Linked DNA regions of Priestia megaterium. The protein of the gene in region 1 interacts with the protein of each later gene in a pairwise test. Links are inferred from orthologs where the notes say so. Each region holds a gene or a part of one and is shown on either strand. Other genes may lie near its edges. The genes, in order: ndk, LIS78_RS26375 and LIS78_RS22835.

Evidence for each region.
Region 2: the proteins of ndk (region 1) and LIS78_RS26375 interact in binary tests that used the Escherichia coli proteins (3 or more experiments, as listed by UniProt). The link is inferred for Priestia megaterium from one-to-one orthologs.
Region 3: the proteins of ndk (region 1) and LIS78_RS22835 interact in binary tests that used the Escherichia coli proteins (3 or more experiments, as listed by UniProt). The link is inferred for Priestia megaterium from one-to-one orthologs.

Annotation. Positions count from the first base shown.
Region 1 is NZ_CP085442.1:4,231,678-4,235,292, forward strand. Bases 779-3,610 are described here. They hold ndk (nucleoside-diphosphate kinase), read right to left. Parts: upstream 2,504-3,610; coding sequence 2,054-2,503; downstream 779-2,053. Other genes in these bases: aroC (chorismate synthase), read right to left, coding at 779-926; LIS78_RS21930 (CheR family methyltransferase), read right to left, coding at 1,061-1,843; hepT (heptaprenyl diphosphate synthase component II), read right to left, coding at 2,619-3,584. In the rest of the region: more of aroC, read right to left, coding at 1-778. UniProt on the Escherichia coli protein: Major role in the synthesis of nucleoside triphosphates other than ATP. The ATP gamma phosphate is transferred to the NDP beta phosphate via a ping-pong mechanism, using a phosphorylated active-site intermediate.
Region 2 is NZ_CP085442.1:5,069,081-5,078,068, forward strand. Bases 10-2,846 are described here. They hold LIS78_RS26375 (uracil-DNA glycosylase), read right to left. Parts: upstream 1,847-2,846; coding sequence 1,172-1,846; downstream 10-1,171. Other genes in these bases: gerQ (spore coat protein GerQ), read left to right, coding at 10-339; LIS78_RS26365 (DUF423 domain-containing protein), read right to left, coding at 364-735; LIS78_RS26370 (YwdI family protein), read right to left, coding at 751-1,056; LIS78_RS26380 (staygreen family protein), read left to right, coding at 2,024-2,470; zwf (glucose-6-phosphate dehydrogenase), read left to right, coding at 2,776-2,846. Outside these bases: more of gerQ, read left to right, coding at 1-9; more of zwf, read left to right, coding at 2,847-4,278; gnd (NADP-dependent phosphogluconate dehydrogenase), read right to left, coding at 4,321-5,733; LIS78_RS26395 (PucR family transcriptional regulator), read left to right, coding at 6,129-7,364; ald (alanine dehydrogenase), read left to right, coding at 7,616-8,749; LIS78_RS26405 (hypothetical protein), read right to left, coding at 8,812-8,988. UniProt on the Escherichia coli protein: Excises uracil residues from the DNA which can arise as a result of misincorporation of dUMP residues by DNA polymerase or due to deamination of cytosine.
Region 3 is NZ_CP085442.1:4,395,312-4,406,526, forward strand. Bases 1,110-3,945 are described here. They hold LIS78_RS22835 (5-formyltetrahydrofolate cyclo-ligase), read right to left. Parts: upstream 2,893-3,945; coding sequence 2,326-2,892; downstream 1,110-2,325. Other genes in these bases: LIS78_RS22820 (rhomboid family protein), read right to left, coding at 1,110-1,179; yqgO (protein YqgO), read right to left, coding at 1,314-1,490; LIS78_RS22830 (DUF92 domain-containing protein), read right to left, coding at 1,542-2,339; rpmG (50S ribosomal protein L33), read right to left, coding at 2,939-3,088; LIS78_RS22845 (sugar phosphate nucleotidyltransferase), read right to left, coding at 3,330-3,945. Also shown: more of LIS78_RS22820, read right to left, coding at 1-1,109; more of LIS78_RS22845, read right to left, coding at 3,946-5,609; LIS78_RS22850 (glycosyltransferase), read right to left, coding at 5,606-7,924; LIS78_RS22855 (DUF4912 domain-containing protein), read right to left, coding at 7,917-8,411; LIS78_RS22860 (hypothetical protein), read right to left, coding at 8,536-8,745; phosphate signaling complex protein PhoU, read right to left, coding at 8,862-9,521; phosphate ABC transporter ATP-binding protein PstB, read right to left, coding at 9,544-10,341; LIS78_RS22875 (peptidoglycan D,D-transpeptidase FtsI family protein), read right to left, coding at 10,990-11,215. UniProt on the Escherichia coli protein: Involved in the removal of 5-formyltetrahydrofolate.

The DNA.
Region 1 (3,615 bases):
CGTACTACAATTGGCATACCTGTTGTCATGCCGCCTTCAAAGCCGCCTAAGTTGTTTGTTTTACGGGTATATCCATTCTTTTCATCCCATAGAATTTCGTCATGAACTTCGCTTCCTGGTCTGCGAGCCGCTTCAAATCCAATCCCAAACTCAACGCCCTTAAATGCATTAATGCTCATAACAGCTGCAGCAATCTTCGCATCTAATTTACGATCGTAATGAACATAGCTGCCTACTCCTGCTGGCACGCCTTCAATAATAACTTCTACTACGCCTCCGATAGAATCGCCGTTTTTCTTAGCATCATCGATTGCTTGCATCATGTCTTTCTCAACAGCTGAGTCAAAACATCTTACTGGAGAAGCTTCAGTGACTTCTTGAAGTTCCTCTAAGCTTTTGTATTGAGGCGGATTTGCCTGTACGCCGCCAATTTCTAATACATGTCCAGCTACAGAAATCCCGAACTGAGCAAGGATTTGACGAGCGACAGCACCTGCTGCTACCCTTACAGTTGTTTCACGAGCTGAAGAACGTTCTAATACATTTCTCATATCGCGATGACCATATTTAATAGCGCCGTTTAAATCAGCATGCCCTGGTCTTGGTCTTGAGATCTTACGCTTTACTTCTTCTGATTCTTCTTCAGAGATTGGCTCGATGCCCATAATTTTTGTCCAGTGTTTCCAGTCGTTATTTTCTACCGCTAACGTAATAGGAGATCCTAACGTATAGCCGTGGCGGACACCGCTTAAAATTTCCGCTTGATCTTTTTCAATTTGCATACGTCTTCCGCGACCATGACCTTTTTGTCTTCGCGCTAAATCTGTATTGATGTCTTCCGCTGTTAAAGGAAGCCCTGCCGGAACACCCTCTAAAATAGTAGTCAACTGTGGACCATGTGATTCTCCTGCTGTTAAATATCGCATAATCGTACCTCCGCTTAATATGTATTATTCGTCAGAATTTTTCCATTTTTAAATATGACTATACCATACTATAACATAAGAATGTACAAAAAGTTTCACCTCAGCTTTTAAAAAACCGCTTCAGATTGTCTCGATTAAATGGTCTTTACTTTTCTGTAAAAAAACGTATCAGCCGTTTCAAATCCATACTTTTGCGGAGTAAAAACCTGTTCTGTGCTACCTACAAATAAGATGCCGCCAGGTGCTAAAGCTCTGCTAAATTTTTCATATAAAGCATGCTTTGCTTCATCTGTAAAATAAATAAGCACATTTCGACAAACAATCAAGTCAACGTTTTTTGGAAAAGAGTCTGACAGTAAGTTATGTTTTTGAAAAACAACTGTTTTTTTGATTTTTTCATCTAATAAGTACCCGGTTCCTCTTTGTTGAAAGTACTTATTTTTCATCGAAACAGGCATTTCCTGAAGTGAACGTTCATCATAAAAGCCTATTTTTGCTTTTTCTATCACTTTTTCATCCAAATCGGTCGCCAATATAGAAATACGTGAAAGCGGAAAAAATGTTGATAAAACCATCGCTAGTGTATATGGCTCTTCCCCTGTTGAACAGGCAGCGCTCCACACTTTCAGGTCTGTTTTTCCTTTTACAAGAGTCGGTAAAATTTTTCGCTCCAATATATCCCACCGCTGATAGTTGCGATAAAACTCTGACACGTTAATCGTCATCCGATCTAAAAACTCCTCAAGCAGTTCGTTGTTACTGTTCATTGCTCGATAATATTCAAAAAAACTAGAAAAACCTTTTTTTTCATACAGGGAGGTGAGGCGGCGTTGCATTTGAGACTGCTTATATAGTGATAAATCAATGCCTGTTTTTATTTTCATTTTCTCCACAAACGCGTCGTATTCATCTATCATTTTTGACTCTCCTTTCTCATTTCTATACGTTTATGTTAGACGTATAAGGAAATAAAACCTTTATATACGCTTATCTTCTTATTAATATATCGGAATACATTGTGAAAATGTTTATGTAGAGAGACATTCGCAATCAATAGCCTAGGACCTATTTATAAACACAATAAAAAAGACGAATGAAAATTCATTCGTCTCCTTGCGCTATCTAAATTAGTAAATCCAAGCGTCTGCGTCTTTTTTATAGAAAGTCAGCTCTTCACTTTCAAAGAATAAGCTGATTTCACGCTCCGCACTTTCTGGTGAATCTGAGCCGTGAATAATATTCTTATCGACAATCAGTCCATAATCACCTCGAATAGTTCCAGGAAGCGCTTCTTGAGGGTTAGTTTTTCCCACCATTTGACGTGATACTGAAATCACGTTTTCACCTTCCCATACCATAGCAAAAACTGGACCTGATGTGATAAATTTCACTAACTCACCGAAGAAAGGTTTCTCTTTATGTTCACCGTAGTGTGTTTCAGCTAATTCCTGCGAAATATGCATAAGCTTAGCTCCAACTAATTGAAAACCTTTTTTCTCAAAGCGAGAAATAACCTCACCAATAATGCTTCTTTGTACCCCGTCTGGTTTGACCATTAAAAACGTTTTTTGTATCATTTTACTCTCCACCCCTGAAGTTCATGATATGTAAACAAGTTTTGAAAGCGCAATCACACCTCATGAAGATATTAACATTGTTTCGAGCAGTTTACAACTTATGAAAGTAAATAAATCAAAATTTCCGTTTTCCAATGTACTTCGCAATTTGATGCAGCGTTTTTTTCGCCTTGTTTGGCGGCAGTTCTTCTAAAATGCTCATCGCTTTTTGCAGATAACGATCGCTCATCTCAAATGAACGTTCAATGGCGTTAGAAGATTTAATATCAGAAATAATTTCATTGATCAGCTCTTGCTCATATTCCCTCTCGAAAAGCTGTTCTACTTTATCTCGAAACTCAGCATTTTCAATGGCATACAAAACTGGCAGCGTAATATTTCCTTGCAGTAAGTCGCTGCCAACTGGTTTCCCAAGCTGTTCTTCTGATGAGATAAAATCTAAAATGTCATCGGTAATTTGAAATGACATTCCCACGTAATATCCAAACCAAAATAAACGTTTATGTATATCTTTAGGAGCTCCCGCTGCAATTGCGCCTAACTGACAGCTTGCAGCAATTAGCAGTGCCGTTTTACGTTTAATTCTACGCAGATACACGCGTAAGTTTTGGTTTAGGTTGTATTTGTCCTTAATCTGTTCAATTTCACCGAGCGTTAATTCCACCATCGTATTAGATAAAATTTTATGTGCTTCCACATCTTTAACCTCACTCATAACTTCAAGCGCACGAGCAAAGATGTAATCCCCTGTATACATAGCAATACGATTGTCCCATTTTGCCTTAATTGTTGGTTTTCCGCGTCGCTTATCAGCGTCATCGATAACATCATCATGAACAAGAGACGCCATATGAATCAGCTCAAGCGCTACTGCCACATGTTTGATTTGGTCGATGTTGTAATGCCCAAATTTAGCTGCCAACAAAACAAATACAGGGCGAATTCGTTTCCCCCCTGCTTGTAAAAGGTGAAGAGAAGCATCTGTGATAAGTGTTTCATCGGTATGAACAGTTTGTTCAAGTTCTTTCTCAATAAGGGTAATATCCGTATTCAAAAAAGCGTACATCATTTTTAGTTTCATTGGACTCACCTTGCATTATATATTCATTCTT
Region 2 (8,988 bases), 840 kb from region 1 along the record:
CCGCCCCCTACCTCTTCTGGAGGCAGTGGTGCCCCCCAAGACCCAAATCAACTGCCCATTGAAGAATCATATATTGAAAATATTTTACGTTTAAATCGAGGAAAAATAGCGACTGTATATATGACGTTTGAAAATAATACGCAGTGGAACGCTAAGGTCTTTAGAGGGGAAATTGAAGCAGCCGGACGCGATCATATCATTTTAAGTGATCCACAAACTGGCACTCGTTATTTACTGCTTATGGTTTATCTCGATTACATCACTTTTGAGGGTCCAATCAAATATAATTATCCGTTTAGCGGTGGAGGCCAGCAGTTGAGCAATTATTCTCCGCGTTAAAAAAACCCCTTTTCAGGGGTTTTTTTATAGCCATTTTACAGCTGCAACAACAATAAAAATCCAAGCCACAATAAATGCAACTCCACCTAGCGGAGTAATCGCGCCGAGAACTTTAATACCGGACGTACTTAATACATAGAGACTGCCCGAAAACAGCACAATCCCCGCGAACATAATCCAGCCCGAAGCTGTTAACAAAGAAGATTGAGGAAATTTGCTTAATAGAAACGCAATGACAAACAGCCCCATTGCATGGAACATTTGGTACTGCACTCCCGTTTTCCATACCTCTAAATACTTCTCTGAGATTTTCCCTTCTAACCCATGCGCTCCAAAAGCACCAAGAGCAACCGCTAACATCGCATTGATTGCACCGATCATTAAAAATAGTTTCATGTTTTTCTCCTCACTTTAGAAATCAAACAGACTATCGCCGTTTGCATCATCTGATTTCAATTTCGTTCCCTCAAAATTAGGTTTGGATGACTGAATAATCTGTTGCTGCATAATCTCAGGCGATTGCATAATTTCCGGTGAAGACATTACAACAGGTTTTGAAACCGAGACAGGTTTCGATACTGAAACCTCTCCATTTTGATCTAATGCAAGCTCACACAGTGCTTTTATGGCAACCAATTGATCTCGAACGTTCGCACTATTCGAATGGTGCTTTGCTTTTTGTACTTCTGCACTAATTTTATCAAGGAGCTGCGCCATTTTTATATCCATGTAGACACCTCATCTTACATTCAATATGACTTTATACAGCTATTTTATCAAAAGATGAAATAGGAGGCTATGTCTGAAGCTAATCTTCATGAAATGCTCACTTTTACACATCGTCAATTTGCCAATCAATGGATTGACGTCCGTGTTGGAGCAAAAACTCATTTGCTCGTTGAAAGTGATTATTGCCAAAAAAGCCTCGATTAGCCGAAAATGGGCTAGGGTGCGGGCTTTCCAAAATTAAATGGTGCGAATGATGAATAAGCTCTTTTTTAGCTTGTGCATGCTTGCCCCACAGCAAAAACACAACTGGCTCCTCTTTTTGTGCCACTAATTCAATAATACGGTCCGTCAGCTGCTCCCACCCTTTTCCTTTGTGAGAGTTCGCTTCTCCTCTTCTAACCGTTAAAACAGTGTTAAGCAAAAGAACACCTTGTTCTGCCCATTTGACTAAATAACCGTTATTCGGAATGTGATAATCCATTTCATTTTTCAGCTCTTTGTAAATATTCACTAAAGAAGGCGGTGTTTTTACTCCTGGTTGAACAGAGAAGCTCAGTCCATGCGCTTGATTTGGTCCATGATAAGGATCCTGTCCCAATATGACCACTTTTACATTTTTATAATCCGTATAGTGTAAAGCGTTAAAAACATCATATTTATCAGGGTAAATGGTGTGGTGATTATATTCATCCACTAAAAATTCTCGAAGCTGTATGTAATAGTCTTTTTGAAATTCTTCTTCTAATAAAGGAGCCCAGTCATTTTTTAAAATACTCATTGCTTATCACCTCATAATAATCTTTTTTGTTATTTTATCGTAAACTCTGCCCCCTGCTCAAACGTTGCCTGCTTTAAATATGCTGAGAGCCTGGGCATATTTTAATATTGTCATGTTCAATGAAACTTTGTATACACTTATAAAGAGTGTATTTTTATATTAAAGGAGGGATTCCATATGATCATCAGCAATCCCCACCAAATAGACGTAACCTACAGCCTGGGTGTTACACCCGTTGAACCGATGATACCAAGAAAATACACCGTTTTCCCAGGTCAACACACTTCTGTTCCTTCCATTCAAATCGGCATTGAATTTGCCTACGATCATATGCAAAAAGAGCGGAACGAATATTTAGCATCCTTCGTCTTTGATAAAGGTTTTTATTCCCTTACTGTGTATTATTACATCGGTGCGCATACATCAACAGATGAAACCATTACACGCTACCTTCACTTTTTAGAACAGCTCCCTGTTATTCTATCGTCCATCTATCACGCTGATGCTTCTTTTTTCGAAAAACATCCACTTTTAATGCACTGTCCTATTTTTGTCATCGCCGATAGCCCTGACTTGCCATTTTCAACAAAAAAATCTATCGGTTCCCTGTATCAATATAAATAAATGAGAAAAGCTACTGTTAAAATAACGGTAGCTTTTTCTCAGTATTCGAAACAAAATACTTTTAAACTTGTTAAAAACATGGAATAATAACTACAAATTGTTTTAATCTATTTGCGTTAACTCTTTAAAATCGTTACAATTTATTAGTAGTTCTATACATAAAGGAAAAGGTAAACAAGCAATCATTCGTTTGTTTATAAAGGCCGAGTTTAACGGGCAATGAATCCCCAGATTTCATTTAAGTGTTGTCTGTTAAAGCGGAAAAAAATTGAACGTAACTACGACAAAGTGAGGTCCTAGAAGTAATGACAAATGTACAACCAAAATCCATTATCGTAATTTTTGGCGCTACAGGTGATTTAGCAAAACGTAAGTTATTCCCCTCTATTTTCCGCTTATATAAAGCGAACAAACTATCGGAAGATTTCGCTGTTGTTGGTGTCGCAAGAAGACCTTGGACTAATGACGAATTACGCGAAAATGTAAAAAAATCAGTGAGCAGTTTCAAAAACAGTGACGCTGACATTGAAAAGTTTGCTTCACATTTTTATTACCAACCGTTTGACGTAACAGATGTCGCTTCTTATCAAGAATTAAAAAGCCTAACAGAAAGCCTTGATGAGCAATACAACGTGCCTGGAAATCGTATTTTCTATCTAGCAATGGCACCTGAATTTTTCGGAACAATTGCTTCGAATTTAAAAAATGAAGGTTTAACACAAACAGAAGGTTGGAGTCGCCTAGTCATTGAAAAGCCGTTCGGCCATGATTATCCTTCTGCTAAAGAATTAAATGAACAAATTCGCCATGCATTTAAGGAAGATCAAATTTATCGTATCGACCACTACCTCGGTAAAGAAATGGTGCAAAATATCGAAGTTATCCGTTTTGCAAATGCTCTATTTGAACCGATGTGGAACAACCAATACATTTCAAACATCCAAATTACGTCTAGCGAAACGCTTGGTGTAGAAGACCGTGGCCGTTACTATGAATCTTCAGGTGCCCTTCGAGATATGGTACAAAACCATATGCTTCAAATGGTTGCCCTGCTTGCAATGGAACCGCCGATTAAATTAACACCGGAAGAAATTCGCAGTGAAAAAGTAAAAGTATTACGTGCTCTTCGCTCTTTATCAGTAGATGAAGTAGATGATTATTTTGTACGAGGCCAATACGGCAAAGGTGTACTTGAAGGAGAAGAAGTTATCGGCTATCGCGAAGGAAACTCGGTTGATCCTGAGTCTAATACCGCTACATTTGTATCTGGTAAGCTTATGATTGATAACTTTAGATGGGCTGGCGTACCGATTTATATCCGTACAGGTAAACGCATGAAAGAAAAAGCAACGACAATTGTTGTACAGTTCAAAGACTTACCAATGAACCTGTACTTCAATAAAGATAAAGAAATTCATCCAAACTTGCTTGTTATTCATATCCAACCGGAAGAAGGCATTACGCTTCACTTAAACGCGCGTAAAACGCCAGGTGCAACATCATCCACACCGATTAACTTGAACTATTGCAATAACTGTGGAGATAAAATGAATACACCGGAAGCTTATGAACGCCTTATTTATGATTGCATGCTTGGGGATGCAACGAACTTTACTCACTGGGATGAAGTAGCCCTTTCTTGGAAATTTGTTGATACTATTTCAGAAGCATGGGAAAGCAAAAAAGCACAAAACTTCCCGAACTACGAATCAGGTTCAATGGGACCAAAAGAATCAGACGCATTGCTTGCTGAAGACGGTTTCCACTGGTGGCCGGTCGGAGAAGACAACTTCTCACCTAAAGAATAAATAAAAAAAGCAGCTGTAGTATACAGCTGCTTTTTTTGTTTTTTATTTTAACCACTCAGTATGGAATACGCCCTCTTTATCAACACGTTGATATGTGTGAGCTCCGAAGTAGTCACGTTGCGCTTGTAAAAGGTTCGCTGGTAGCGTTTCTGTACGATAGCTGTCATAGTAAGCTAATGCACTTGAGAAACTTGGTACAGGAATACCTTGTTTAACCGCAATTGAAATAACTTCACGAAGAGCCGACTGATAGCCTTCTACGATATCCTTGAAGTATGGGTCCAACAATAAGTTTGTTAGATCTGCATCGCGATCGTAAGCTTCTTTAATTTTTTGTAAGAATTGTGCACGGATGATACAACCACCACGGAAGATCATTGCAATATCACCGTACTGTAAATTCCAGTCATATTCTTCAGAAGCTGCTTTCATTTGAGCAAACCCTTGCGCATATGAACAAATTTTACTCATGTACAATGCTTTACGAATTGCTTCTACTAATTCAGTTTTATCGCCTTCAAATGCAGCTGCATTTGGACCGCTCAATACTTTGCTTGCTTTTACACGTTCTTCTTTCATAGCTGAAATAAAGCGCGCAAATACAGATTCCGTAATGATTGGTAGTGGTACACCTAAATCAAGCGCACTTTGGCTTGTCCATTTACCTGTACCTTTTTGACCTGCAGTATCTAAAATAACGTCTACAAGTGCTTTACCTGTTTCTTCATCTTTTTTCGTAAAGATATCAGCTGTGATTTCAATTAAGTAGCTATCTAGCTCGCCTTTATTCCATTCAGCAAATACTTCATGTAATTCATCTGTTTCTAAGCCTAATACGTTTTTCATAATGAAGTATGCTTCACAAATTAACTGCATATCGCCATATTCAATGCCGTTATGAACCATTTTTACGTAGTGACCTGCACCATTTGGTCCAATGTATGTGCAGCAATCATCGCCTTCAACTTTCGCTGAAATAGCTGTTAAGATTGGTTTTACAAGTTCATATGCTTCTTTTTGTCCGCCAGGCATGATTGAAGGTCCTTTTAATGCGCCTTCTTCTCCGCCGGATACGCCTGTACCGATGAAATGGATCCCTAATTCTTCTAGCTCTTTGTTACGACGAATTGTATCCTGGAAGAATGTATTTCCGCCATCGATTAAAATGTCGCCTTTTTCTAAGTATGGTTTTAACGAATCAATTGTTGCATCTGTAGCAGCACCAGCTTTAACCATTAATAAAATTTTACGCGGTTTTTCAAGAGAATTAATAAACTCTTCCACACTGTATGTACCTGCAAAATTTTTACCTTCTGCTTCTGTTTTTAGGAACTCTTCTGTCTTTTCAGGAGAGCGGTTATAAACTGAAACAGAATAGCCTCTGCTCTCAATGTTTAGCGCCAAGTTTTTCCCCATAACCGCTAAACCGATAACACCGATTTGTTGTTTTGCCATGTTAAATTCTTCCCTTCATGTGTAATATGAATTGGTCAACCTAATCGTAACTGAACATATCATAAAGAAAGTTACAGATTCAAGTTTGATATAACCATAATCATACGTTTTATTATACACATTTGAAAAGAATCATGCTCACCGAACATTGATTATTTTGAAGAAAATTTCGATAAAATAAGTGAAATGAACGTAGTTACTAATCATCCGTACATTCTTAACTACCTTTAGACGCATTTTAACATTTTCTTAAACAATTACTTTTGTTAAAATATTAAGCAGTTAATCATTTCAATGAATTGATGATCAACACGGTTGTTACCGTTTTACTATATTTACTGCAGCTAAAAAGCTGCACTAGTACTTATTTTGTTTTATGAAGAGGGATTTTATATATGACGAAACCAATCAAAGATCCGTTCAAAGAAAATTTTGATACGCTTGAAGAATTCGCTGATCGCATTAGCGAGGTATTGAACTGCCCTATTACAATTGAAGATGCTAATCATCGCTTATTAGCTTATAGCACCCATGACGAAAGAACGGACCAGGCGCGTATTGCCACGATTATTGGAAGAAGAGTTCCGGAAAAAGTCATCAACAACTTATGGAAAGAAGGCATTATTCCTAAACTGCTTGAGACAAATGAACCTGTGCGTGTGAAAAATATAAATGAAATTGGGCTTGGAGATCGTATAGCTATTTCTATCTGGAAAAATGAAGAAGTTCTAGGATTCATCTGGGCTGTTGAAATTGAGAAAGCCTTAGGCGATGAAGAAGTAGAACTATTAAAAAAAGCTGCGAATGTATTAAAAAACAAATTGCTACAGCTTCAAATTCGAAAATATAAACGAGAGGAACGTTCACAGGAATTTTTCTGGAAATTATTAACTGGTCACATTAAGTCTCGCCAAGAAATTTCAGAAGCGTTTTATGAAGCTCAAATTACGGCTCCATCAACGTTTTCCATTGCTATCTTCCGCTTCCAAGAAGATATTACGCCTGAAGCTGAACGCCAAATCTCATATATGTTAAAAACAATGCATCGCTTAAAAATCGTTCTTTATACGATTGATTGCAATGATTTAATCTTACTGCTTTCTTTGGATGCGGTTGAAAACCCTCTTGATGAACAGCGAGATTTTGTAGACTATTTTAGAGGTAACATGTATGAACGCTTTGATGTTACTCAAATTAAAGCCAGCTGCAGCAGTATTTATTCATCCCACGATCATATCGAAAAAAGTTATAAAGAAGCCTTGAACGTATTAGATATGAAAAGTAAGTTTCCAGAAGAAACGAAAGAGATTATTAACTATCAAGAATTAGGTATTTATCAATTTCTTGATGTTATTTTAGAAAAGCGCGTGCAAGATCAATTTGAAAACCATTCTTTAAAGAAGCTAACTGATTACGATCTTCGTCATAATAGCAACTTGGTGGAGACTCTCGAAGTATTTTTAAATAATGATAATAACATTAACGAAGCAGCAAAAGAATTAAATGTGCATATGAATACACTTAGCTATCGGTTAAAGCGAATTTCAGAGATTGGTGATATTAACTTAAAGGACGTTAATCAAAAAATGGCTCTTTATATTGATATTAAGTTAATGAAATATAAAAAATAACATATGATGTAACTTCTTTTAACATTGAGCTATTCATTTATTTTCTAATAAACGAATAGCTCTTTTTTTACTTTTTATTTCCTTATGATGTTAGATGATCTTACATAAAAATTAAAAATTCTGATAAGTAAGCGTTTACATTTGTGTGTTTAAACAAAAACCACTTCTTCAATTCTTCTTTCTAGACAAAGAAATTTCATAAAACTTTCTTTATACTAAAGGTACACAAACGACCAAGGGGGAAATTAATCATGATTATTGGCGTACCAAAAGAAATCAAAAACAACGAAAACCGAGTAGCGATTACACCAGCAGGCGTAGCATCATTTGTTGGTACAGGTCATCGTGTATTAATTGAAAATGAAGCGGGTATTGGAAGTAACTTCACAAACGAAGATTATGTAAAAGCTGGAGCTGAAATTGTTGAGACAGCAGCTGACGTTTGGGCCCAAGCTGAAATGGTTATGAAAGTAAAAGAACCACTAGCAAGTGAATACGGCTATTTTAGACCAGGTCTTATCTTATTCACATACCTTCACTTAGCAGCTGAACCAGCACTAGCAAAAGCATTAAAAGATAGCGGCGTAACAGCCATTGCTTATGAAACAGTAGCCGTAAATCGTACATTGCCTCTATTAACACCTATGAGTGAAGTAGCAGGACGTATGGCTGCTCAAATCGGTGCACAATTCCTTCAAAAATCAAACGGTGGAAAAGGAATTTTATTAGCGGGTGTTCCTGGAGTTAGCCGCGGAAAAGTAACGATTATCGGAGGCGGCGGTGTTGGTACAAATGCTGCAAAAATCGCAATCGGCCTCGGTGCTGATGTAACAATTATTGATTTAAGTCCTGAACGTCTACGTCAATTAGACGATATCTTTGGCAACCAAATCAATACGCTAGTGTCAAATCCTTACAATATTGCGGATGCAGTAGCGGAGTCAGATTTAGTGATTGGCGCAGTATTAATCCCAGGTGCAAAAGCTCCAAAACTAGTAACAGAAGAAATGGTGAAAACAATGAAGCCAGGTTCTGTTATTGTTGACGTAGCAATCGACCAAGGTGGTATTGTTGAAACAATCGACCACATTACAACACACGATCAGCCGACTTATGAAAAGCACGGTGTTGTACACTATGCAGTTGCAAACATGCCGGGAGCAGTTCCTCGCACATCAACGATTGCTTTAACAAATGTAACAGTACCTTACGCACTTCAAATTGCTTCTAAAGGTGTTCACAAAGCAATCGCTCAAAACGAAGCGTTAAAATTAGGAGTGAACGTTGCAAACGGAGCCATTACGTACGAAGCAGTTGCACATGATTTAGGTTACGATTATGTATCAGTAGACGTAGCTCTTGAAAAAGAATTAGCTTCTATCTAATAGACAGTGAAAAACGTCCTTAACCCTCTGTTAAGGACGTTTTTATTTTGAATGAACAACAATTAGCTGTAAAAAACACGACTATTTAAAGCTTTGTGTATCTGTTCACCGGTAATCTCCGGTACTATTGGCCAGAATTCAGGAGTAGGAAACATAAGGTTACTAGGCATTCTATTATGATTTCCATCTAGTTCATGAAAAGGTTCTGGATCATCTGTCTCGTTAAACCGATTCGTAAT
Region 3 (11,215 bases), 160 kb from region 1 along the record:
CTCATCTTGATAAACAGAACGCTCATGATATCCATAAAAAAGCAGACTTCCTACTAATAAAAGCGTGCAAATGAAAGCCGGAATCTGAATATACAGCTTTTTTTGTTTCGGTAAACTGACGATGCTCGCAGCTAAAAATCCGCCAACCAAACCGCCAATATGCCCTGCATTATCGACGTTCGGCGCAACAAATCCAAAAATCAAGTTAATCACAATGATTACAATGAAACTCGACCCCATTGTTCGAAAAAAGAAGCGTGGATTTGTTCTTGCTATGAACAGTAAAGCTCCAAAGCAACCGAAAATGGCCCCCGAGGCTCCTGCGGAAATAGACGTATTCCATATAAAACTTCCTAGAGATCCTGCAAACCCGGCAAATATATAAATAAAGACAAAACGCCCGCTGCCATATATCCTCTCTACAAGCGTTCCTAAATAATACAGGGCTACACTATTCATAAGCAAATGCAGAAGTCCTATATGCAAAATTATAGGTGTAAAAAAACGCCACCATTCGCCTTCCATAATTAAGGGGTTGTATTTAGCTCCGTATTGAATCAGAGTGAGCGTATTTTGTGTACTGCTCTTCCACTCCAGAAATAGAAACATTAAGATTTGCAGCGCTAAAAATATATATGTAAAAATAGGCTTCCCGTATCCAGCTATTTGCTGTTCTTCGCTTTGTTTTTTCTGCACAAAAAGCACAATTTTATGTTTCCACTGTTCTATTCGCTGTGCTTCTTCTTCGGAAGAGAAATTGTCTGCTCTTTCTAATGTAAGACCCAGCCGTTCGAATAGAGGTTCATAAGCGCTTGCTTTCTCTGCCGTTAGTTGTTCAACGTAACTATTCACTTTAGAGGGACTTGGCGCACTTTCTAAGGACTGCTCTGTATAAAAAGGATCAAAATCAGCAAAGTAAATCGTGTTAAGAGTAAGCGATGATTTACCTCTCTGCTTTCGCACATTCTCAGCTCTTTGTAGTGCATACAATACATCTTTTTGCTGCTCAACGGCTGATTTAAAATTCCGGCGGACTATGCGGACAATTGACTTATCTTTACGATGCGAAGATTGAAACCATAGCTCTGAAGCATCAGCTTTCATCGAAATCAACTCATATGAAGAATGGCCAAGCAATTGCTGTGCCAGCTGCAAATAATAAAAATCTTGCCTAGACAAATAGTCACCTCCTCACACTCTCTATATGTAAAGATGGCAGAAAGCCAGGAAAAAAGCAACGATTTTCCCTTTTTCTTTTTCTACAAAAAAACACCTTACAGGTCTGTAAGGTGTTTTTTATGTATCTTTCGCTCTTAGCGGAAGACCTGCTTCATTAAACGATCCCGAACAAACGGCAAATTAAAAAATGAACGAACAGCTAGACTGCGGATAAATGAATTTCCAAACAGCGAATTTAAAACACGGTATCTCATTTGATAGCCCAGCGTTCCAACAACTAAAAGCGTAAGTACTAATACAATATGTCTCATTTTCAAGCCTCCTTACGTTTACTTTGCTCCTATGACGAACATTTTATGCTCTTATATAGGTAAAAGCAGGATAAGGATTCCGCCTGTAAAAGCAGCAAGCAAAATAGCGGCAAGATTCACAACATCATTGTTAAAGAAAGTTATTCCTTTCTCTTTTACCGTTGGTTTACGGCAATGGTCTTTCCGTTCCGTTTCAATACCGCAGCTTTGACAGCGAAAGCGAACTTGCACACTTGCTCCAAGAAGAGTGTCTATAGCGTTTCCAATAAAACCAAAGCACCCGACTAGCAATATACTACTCAGCGACACGGATGGAAAAGCAAAATAACAAGCGGCAGCGATAAGAAAAGCTCCGGCTGCTCCGGCTGCTGTACCTAAAAGTGAAACGGCTCCTGAGGTACCCGCTTCTACTCTCTTTAATGTCCAAAGGTAAAACGGCGGCTTCTTACTAAGAGACCCTATTTCAGATGCCCATGTGTCGGCATTGGCAGCTGAGATACTGATCATAAACATCCACATGTAAACAGGAAAAGCTGTTGCAGCATATAACAAACCGCAAGCAGCAGCTACCCCCCCATTAGCAAGGACTTGAATATAATCTCGCCTGTCGTGCTTCTCTAGCTTTTCTTCTAATGCGCGTTTTTTTTCTTTTTTGTACTTACTACACAACGTAGAAGTGCTAAAAAATAAGAGTAAGAGTAAAAAACCTTGAAGCGAAAAACCAATATAAACGCTCGCTCCTACGATGAAAGACATGCAGGCTCCCGATACTGTCAGTGCTTTTGCTATGTAGCCTGCTCCTGCCATGAGTAATATTACAATTATCATGACAGCATCAAACGGATTCACAGCAAATAAGCTCCTTCTCTGTCAAAATATATTCAACGGGAATATCATGAGATTCATATGGGACCTCTGAAACGACTTGACATTCAAACGCAAGGCTTAGCTTCTGTCCGGTATAATCTGTTAGATAACGATCGTAATAGCCGCCTCCATAGCCGATACGATATCCATTTTTGCTATATACTACGCCAGGCACAAGGAGTAAATCAATTGAAGATTTTGAAACGGGAACAGTTTCTTCAACAATTGGTTCGGCTAACCCGTAGTACACTGTTTCAAGCTGTGAAAAATTCGTAATCTCGTAGAAAACCATTTGAGATGTTGTGGGGTTGCATTTTGGAACAGCTACTTTCTTTCCATCTTTCCAAGCACGTTCAATGATGGCTTTCGTATTAACTTCTTTATTTCTTGAAACCGTAGCTGCAATGACTCTAGCTTCTTTCCATAAACAAGTTTCATACAGTGCATTTGCTATGCTTGTTGAATGTGCCTCGTGCTGCTCTTCAGAAATTAAATTAAGAACGCGCTTCATCTCTTTGCGCAGATGAGATTTCATTTTAATTCCCCCTATAAAAAAAACAGCAGGATTGTACTCCTACTGCTTACTTTGTTTCACGATGAAGTGTAACTTTTTTAAGTCTTGGGCTGTATTTTTTTAACTCAAGACGATCTGGGTTATTACGCTTGTTTTTAGTTGTAATGTAATTACGGTCACCAGTTTCAGTGCAAGCTAATGTAACGTTTACGCGCATCTATTTTCCCTCCAAACATTATAAACATAAATCAGACTTTAATATAATATCATTTTTCGAAAGGAAATGCCAGTCTGTTTTTTTGAAGAAAGTCATTTAATTTCATTTCTTCACTTTTTTTTCCTCTTAGAGCCCTGAGCTCCTTCTCTGCTACGCCTTATATATAGATGAAGTTTCTTGAAATAAGCGGAACTCTTTTTATGAGGGGCGTACTTCCTTTCTTTTAAATAAAATCCACTATTTACACTCTTTGATACTCTTGTATTTTTTCTACAAAATATGCCGACAGCTTCTTGGCAGTCTGAGTGTTTAACGCCTCTGAATAAATATTTAATACAGGCAAGTGACCATCGGGCAAAATAAGCGTCCATTCATGGCGATCATGGTAAATTTTTAAGCCATCAATTACATACACTTGTTTACCGATTGCTTCTTCTAATAGCTTCTTCATCACTTGTTCTTGAATTTCTAGCGGACATGAAATATAGCGCCAGTTCATATAAGCGTGCGGGACATATTGAATCATTTCAGAAATTCTCCGCTGTTGCACCATGATTAATTCGATCAGCTGACATAAAGCGTACATGGCATCTAACTGAAATTGAACGGGCCCCAAAAGACTAAGCAAATCACGTTTTTTTGCTTTTGTCCTCATAAATGATTGATTGAGAGATTGAGCAAATGTTTCTAGTGTGGATGAATAGTGTATAGGAATAGGAACGAATGCTACTTTTTTTGTCATGTATACGCTATAAATATAAAGCGACATAATTTCTGAATCATTTACGCTGCAGCCTTTTTCATCATATAGAGCAAATGTTTCTCCATCTTCTTTAATCTGAATACAAAAAGACAGCTTATTTTTTTTAATTATTCGTTTGATTTCTTCTGTTTTCTCCCATTTGTTTAAAAACAACACATGGACACGAAGACGCTTACATAATAATTCGACAACTTCCTGTATAAACGGCGAACAAATCACGCCAATCCGCATACTATCTTCTAATAAAACATGCTGATTAATTGATTTTACTAAAGCATCACAATATTCTTCCCTGATATTTCCTATTCTTGTTTCTTTAAGTGGAACAGAAGTCGTTACGTTTGCTTTTTTAGCTTGAAGGTACATCCGCTCAATCTTTTTTTCAATAAGCTGATTAACTAATTGCCCTTTCTTGTCATATATTTCTAAAAAAAGGCCGCTGTTTTTGATATCCACACCAATATAAATACCAATGCTCGCTTGTGAAATCATCATGTAATATCGAAATACCGGAAGAGCTTCTTTTTTAATATCATACACAGCTGAATGATTACTCCGTAAAAAAGAAAAGCATTCTTTGCGAAGTTGAATGGCTTCTCCTTCATCATCGCTTGCTAGACAGAACGACCCTTGATGTTTGCATACAAGTAATAACGCATTGTATAGTCTTTCTCGATCAACAGATGAATGTACATACAGGCGACCGTTTTTGAAGATAGAAACATCTGGTTTTACAGAAAGTTGAGGTAGCACTTGATTTTCAGCTACTGTATCTTGGACATACGTAGTCATTGCTTGAACATTTACATAGGGACCTATCGTAGCGTTGTATAAAAACGATTCTGCCCCCACCGTTACGTTTTGAAGCAAAATCGTTTTATCGATTGCAGCATGTGCTTCTATGATACTATTGGTTCCGATAATCGTGTAAGGACCAATTGAAGCACCTTTTCTAATCACCACATTCTCTCCTACGTAAACCGGATCGTAAACAGTCACCCCTTCTTCTATAAGCGCGTCATCTGAGACAATACTTTCCTGTCTATTGCCAAACCACTTGCTCCACAAATCATAGTGTGCTTGACGATAATGGTGGATTTGCCCAATATCAATCCAATAATCCTCCGTTACAAAACTGCACACAGTATGATTATATTCCAAAAGAAGCGGGATAATGTCAAAGCTAAAATCTGTAGGACCATAAGAATTCACGTAATCAAGAACGGATTTTTTGATCACATACACTCCCGTATTAATCAATCGGCTATTGGCCTGTTCGTAGGTCGGTTTCTCTACAAATCCCGTGACTCGATGCCCTTCATCTATCGTCACCACTCCATAACCCCGCACGTCGTTTACTTCTTTTGTAACAATGGTCATTTCGCTTTTTTGTTCATAATGAAAATGAATAACGTCTTGAAGATTAATTTCTGTTAAGGCATCTCCACTAATAATAATACAGTCTTCCTCAATAAAGGCCTCTGCTCGCTTAATTCCGCCCGCTGTTCCAAGAGGCTCTTTTTCGATAAAATAAGTAAGCGTCACTCCCCACTGAGAGCCATCCCCAAAGTATTCAATAATTTGTTCATGCCTATACTGCAGCGTAATCCCAATCTCTGTAATTCCGTGTTTCTTAAGCAGTTCAATGCTATATTCCATCACAGGTTTATCGTAAAGCGGCAGCATAGGCTTTGGAATCGTATAGGTCAAGGGCTGCAGTCTTGTTCCTTTACCGCCAGCAAGTATAATGGCTTTCAATTTTTTGCCTCCCTCCTTTTTTTATCCTGGCAAATGTGATGTTGAAACAGCTTACTTGTATCAATAGCGATTTTTTCCCAGCTAAACATAGTTGTTGCTTTTCTATACCCATTTTCGCTGATTTTCGCAGCCATTTTTTCATTTTTTAACAAAAATTCAATACAGTTGATTAATTCGAGCGTATCTCCTCGGGCAAACGTCAGGCCCGTGTCGAAATGTGAAACAATATCGCTTAGACCTCCTGTATCGGCAACGATAGTTGGCTTCTTGGCTACCATCCCCTCTAAAGCCACAATTCCAAAAGGTTCATATAGACTTGGAAAAACAACCATTTTACAAGCTTGAAGAAGCTGATTTCGTTCGTTATCGGTAATGTATCCAATAAAATACACGTATTTGTCTAATTGTTTTTCACTTACCTGTGTTCGAAACTCATGAAGTAAAGGCCCTTTTCCCGCCACAACGAATTGAACATCTATTTGTTTTTTCTTAAATAGTTCCGCTGCTTCAATAAATAGCTGAAATCCTTTTTCATATACAATTCGTCCAATTGAAAAAATAATAGGGGCCTTTCTAAAATTATATTTCTTTTGTAAACTTTCTTTTAACCGCTCATTTACTGCGTCGACTACCAGCTGCTTGTCAATTCCATTTGGAAATATAGCAATTTTATCTTGTTCTACGTGAAATAAAGTGATTAATTCTTTCTTCATATAGTCGCTGCAGACAATGATTGAGCTTGATTGTCGAATCAGCTCCTCTTCTTGCAAGTGAATTTTCTGCTGCATGTCATTATGAATACCATTATTGCGCCCATGTTCTGTCGCATGAATGGTCGTAATTAGCGGTCTATCCGTTTTATCTGCTAAACATTTCGCAGCGGAGGCCACAAGCCAGTCATGAGCATGAATAACGTCAAAAGACAGCTTGTAGCCTAACTGCAGTCCTCTAAGAGCCATAGCCACGTTCAAACTGTTTACCCATGTCAAAAAATCCGGATGATGAGGCTGCAGGCTTTTAACTCGGTAAACGTGAACACCATATAAACGCTCATATTCCGGCAGCCCCTCTACATACGTTGTTAATACACTAACGTGATGGCCCGCCTTTGCTAACGCTCTGGATAAATCAAATACATGTCGTGCAAGTCCTCCGATAACTAGAGGAGGGAATTCCCATGTAAGCATTAGAATGGAGAGACCGCCTTTATATTGATTTACTGATAAAGCCGCCGGCTCTATCTCTTTTGTAGAGTATAAAAAAGAACTTCCTGAAAGAAAACTGTTTTCACTATCCATCCTTGGATTCTCTTCGTGACAAAGAAAATCAAACAGTTGTACTTGCCTTTCGTATTCATCTCTGATCTTTTCAAAATTATAAAGCCAATCGCTGCTACTTAAAAGGAGCCACTGTTGGTAGATAGCATTCACCACGCTAGGATGTTTAGAATCGATAACATCTAGCATCGCCTCTGACTTCTGTACAGTTGAAATAAACAATTGATTGTTCTCACTGACAAATTCGGCGCTTTTTGTTGCACCGTAGAGTGCAAGAGTTTCGTTTTGGTGAAACTGTATATCCCTCGCGTAATCTAAAGGATATTGAAATGTACCGCTTGCTGCTTGCATTCGCTGAAAGCCAAGCGTGTCCTTAGCTTTCAAATCCAAAACAGCGCTCGCTTTATTCATTGTTCCTTCCTCAACTTGTTTTCCTTGCTTAGGATATGGGAACAAGATAATGCCAGCAGGCGACTTTTTTAGTTCATCTGTTGATGACTTCACAAAGGTATAGCGCATTTCATGAGATTTCAGGAGCATATCTACTTGATGAGTATACTCTCCTTGCTGTATAAAAAAACCAACGGGCTTTTTTTCAAAAAACTGTTGAAAAACACGTATTGCTTCTGTAATTTGGAGATTTAATGTTTGTTCCGTTTTAAGGATGGAAACGAACGCGTTCGTTACGGTAGTAGGAATACATTCCATCATGTCATGCTGAAAGAAATATTTGCAGGCTGAGAACAAGCTCCCGTCCCACTTTTTTAAAAAAGTGAGTGCTCTCTGATGCTGCCGGCTTGAAAACTGGTGTAAATACTGAGCGTAACGAGTGTTGAACTCCTCGTCGTTTAATACGTTCAAAAACACACAAGACATCACGGCTGTTGCACCTATCAATTTCTTAGACTCAATTTGATCTAAAAAAGGGATGAATTCGTTCGTTACTTGTTCAAACAGCGGATACTCACTCTCTGCTTGAAGTACATGTAGCAACGGATAATGCATATAAGTTAAAAGAATACAGTCATCACTATTCATATTGCTTCTTCACCTGCTCCAAGTCATTTGAATATAAGGAATATGTGCTAAATTCATTTTGAACACCCTGGTGAACTTTTACAGGTTCGTACATCCAGCCTAACGAAGTTACATTCACTTGTTCATGTTGTTCTTTCATCAAATAAACCGGATTCGAACGAAGAAGGGAAAAAAAACTTCCTTCTTTATCTTGAATACCAATATCTATTACATATGTGCGCTCACTTTCCAAGCTATTCATAAACATGAAGTCTTGCTTAGGAGTAAGACCCTTCATATAATAGCGGTTTGATTCATGGCCGTTAAAATGAAGACCTGTTATATCATACGTACACATAGCTAGATTCAATTCTTCCCACCGTGTCGAAAACATACTTTCTACCATCTCTCGGATATGCTCTGAAAACGACCAGTGAACATAAATATGAGATGAGTCAAGTTGAGTAGCTATACACACATTTAAGTTTTGAATAAGATTAGGAGCCACTGTTTTATCACTTCGTTTCTTAGATTGTTTTTTCTACATATGAATGCCGTATAAACTTATTAACATCTTACCATTCAGAAAAAGTTGCCACAATAAACGCAATTTGTCGATTTGTGTTAAAAATTCAGGTCAACACAGTGGCTGTCATTTGCTCATAAAAAAGAGATTGAGACATAACTAAATCAATGGAATCTACAGACCAACAAATTGGATGCATGAGCCTGTATGAATCGCTTGTTACACCGCTGTTGATTTGCATGCAAGACTTCGCTTTCTGCGGGGTCTCACCCCTTCCGCTTTTCCCGCGGGAGTCTTTGCCTTGCCCTCCAATCAACAGCTGGAAGCAGCTACATTAAACCTACGTTCATCAACACAATGAAAAAAATCCGAACGACTCATCGTTCGGATCTTCCTTCAACTAAAACACTTTTGTCCCAGCCTCTTTTTCTACTATTCATTTAAATCGTAGCGTTTGCCTTTTACAAGGTAAAATACGCTTTCTGCTACGTTAGTGGTATGATCAGCCATACGCTCTAAATAGCGGGCTACAAATAAAAGCTGTGTAATTTGGTTCATGGCCTCCTGTTTTTCCTTAGCAAGACTTAAAAGTTCTTTGATTGTTATTCCGTAAAGCTCATCCACTTCATCGTCCATTTCCGCTACCTTTTTAGCTAAAACAAGATCTTCCTCGTGATAAGCTTTTAACGAAAGACTCAGCATTTCAATCGAAATATCGTGCATTTTCTTCACATGTTCTAACGGCTTAATTAATTCTTCATTTCCAATTCGTATAGCTGATTTTGCTACGTTAACCGCAAAATCTGCCATACGCTCAACATCCGAAGCAATTTTAATTGCCACAATGATACGTCTTAAATCGATAGCCACCGGCTGCTGCTTTGCAATAAGCAAGATAGCTAGGTCATTGATTTCTTCTTCTAAATCATCAACGTATGCATCGCCGTCGATGATTTCTAGCGCCAGCTCAACGTTGCTTGTTTGCAACGCTTCAATTGATTTTGATAGCGCCTCATGCGTTAAGCGCCCTATTTCTAATAATTTTTCACGTAATATCTTTAAATCACCATGAAACTTTTCGCGTACAACCACTCATCCCATCTCCTTGTATGTCTTAACCAAAACGACCTGTAATATAATCTTCTGTGCGTTTATCAGCTGGCATTGAGAAGATTTTATCTGTTTCTGCGTACTCTACCACTTCTCCATTTAAGAAAAATGCTGTTTTATCTGAAATACGTGCCGCTTGCTGCATATTATGTGTAACAATAATAATGCTGAAGTCTTTCTTTAATTCTTGTACTAACTCTTCTACTTTTAATGTTGAAATTGGATCGAGTGCAGAAGTAGGCTCATCCATTAAAATAACGTCGGGTTCAATAGCCAAGCAGCGAGCAATACAGATACGCTGCTGTTGTCCACCTGACAACCCATTCGCATTTTGATTCAAACGATCTTTAACTTCGTCCCAAATAGCTGCTCCTCGTAAACTTTTTTCAACAATTTCATCTAGTTTTTTCTTGTTGCGAACGCCATGAATTCTTGGACCGTACGCAATATTATCATAAATAGATTTTGGGAACGGATTTGGCTTTTGGAAAACCATTCCTACTTGCGTGCGCAGCTCTTCCACATGGTACGATTTATCAAAAATATTTTTCCCTCTATATTCAATTTCACCTGATGTACGGACAATTGGGGTCATTTCTACCATACGATTTAACGTTTTAATATATGTTGATTTTCCGCAGCCTGATGGACCGATGATCGCGGTAACTTCGTTAGCATGAATGTCTAAATCAATATTTTTTAAGGCATGTGTGTTGCCATACCATAAATTCAAACCTTTTGTTTTATATACAATTTCTTTTATTTGCGGAGTATTTACTTTTTCTTTGTTAGTCAATTCCATTGTTATTGCCATTGGATAATCCTCCTTCATCGTCTTTAACCGTTTTGAGCACAATAAAAGTCTCTCTATGTCTATTTAATATCTATTGTTTAATATCTATTGTTTACTATCAGTGTAAATAAATACGAGAAGCCGAAACGCTTCCCCTTATTTTGATCATTTCTATTAATCCTTACACTTACAGAATAATAGCCGACTATTAATTGTGTTTTAACTCAATGTAAAGCTTTTGTAAACGAAGGTCTATCTGCGTGTTTTTTAGGTAAAAAACTAGTTCTTACGACCCTTAAATTCAATAAAAAACCATATATGTAAAGATTTTTAACAAAAAAAGAAGAGGTAGAGACATAACTAAATTAATTTAATCTAAAGATGGGTAAATTGGATAAATAAGCTAGTATGAATCACTTTCGACACCGCTGTTGATTTCCATGCAAGCCTTCGCTTTCCGCGGGCGGCCGGTGAGCCTCCTCGTCGCTTCCACTTTTCCTGCAAGAGTCTTCGCCTTGCCCTCCAATCAACCGCTAGAAGCACCTACATGCACGAAATCTACGTTCACCCTACCAATAAAAAAATCCGAACGAAGTTGATTCGTAATCAACTTCGTTCGGATCTTACTTCAACTAATATGCTTTTGTCTCAGCCTCTTCAATTGGCGTCGTTTGCAATGACAGCCTGTTGATTCTCTTCTTGATCTTTTACTTCTTGTTCACCTTTTTTCTTTAAATCAAAATACGTATCGAGCGCAGAACGAGCAAGCTCTTTTGTAATGGTATTTGGTGCACTTGGCACAAATGCCGATGGTACCACGACAGCTACTGCAATTTCAGGATCATTTGCCGGAGCAAAGGCCACAAAGTTTGAATTATTAACT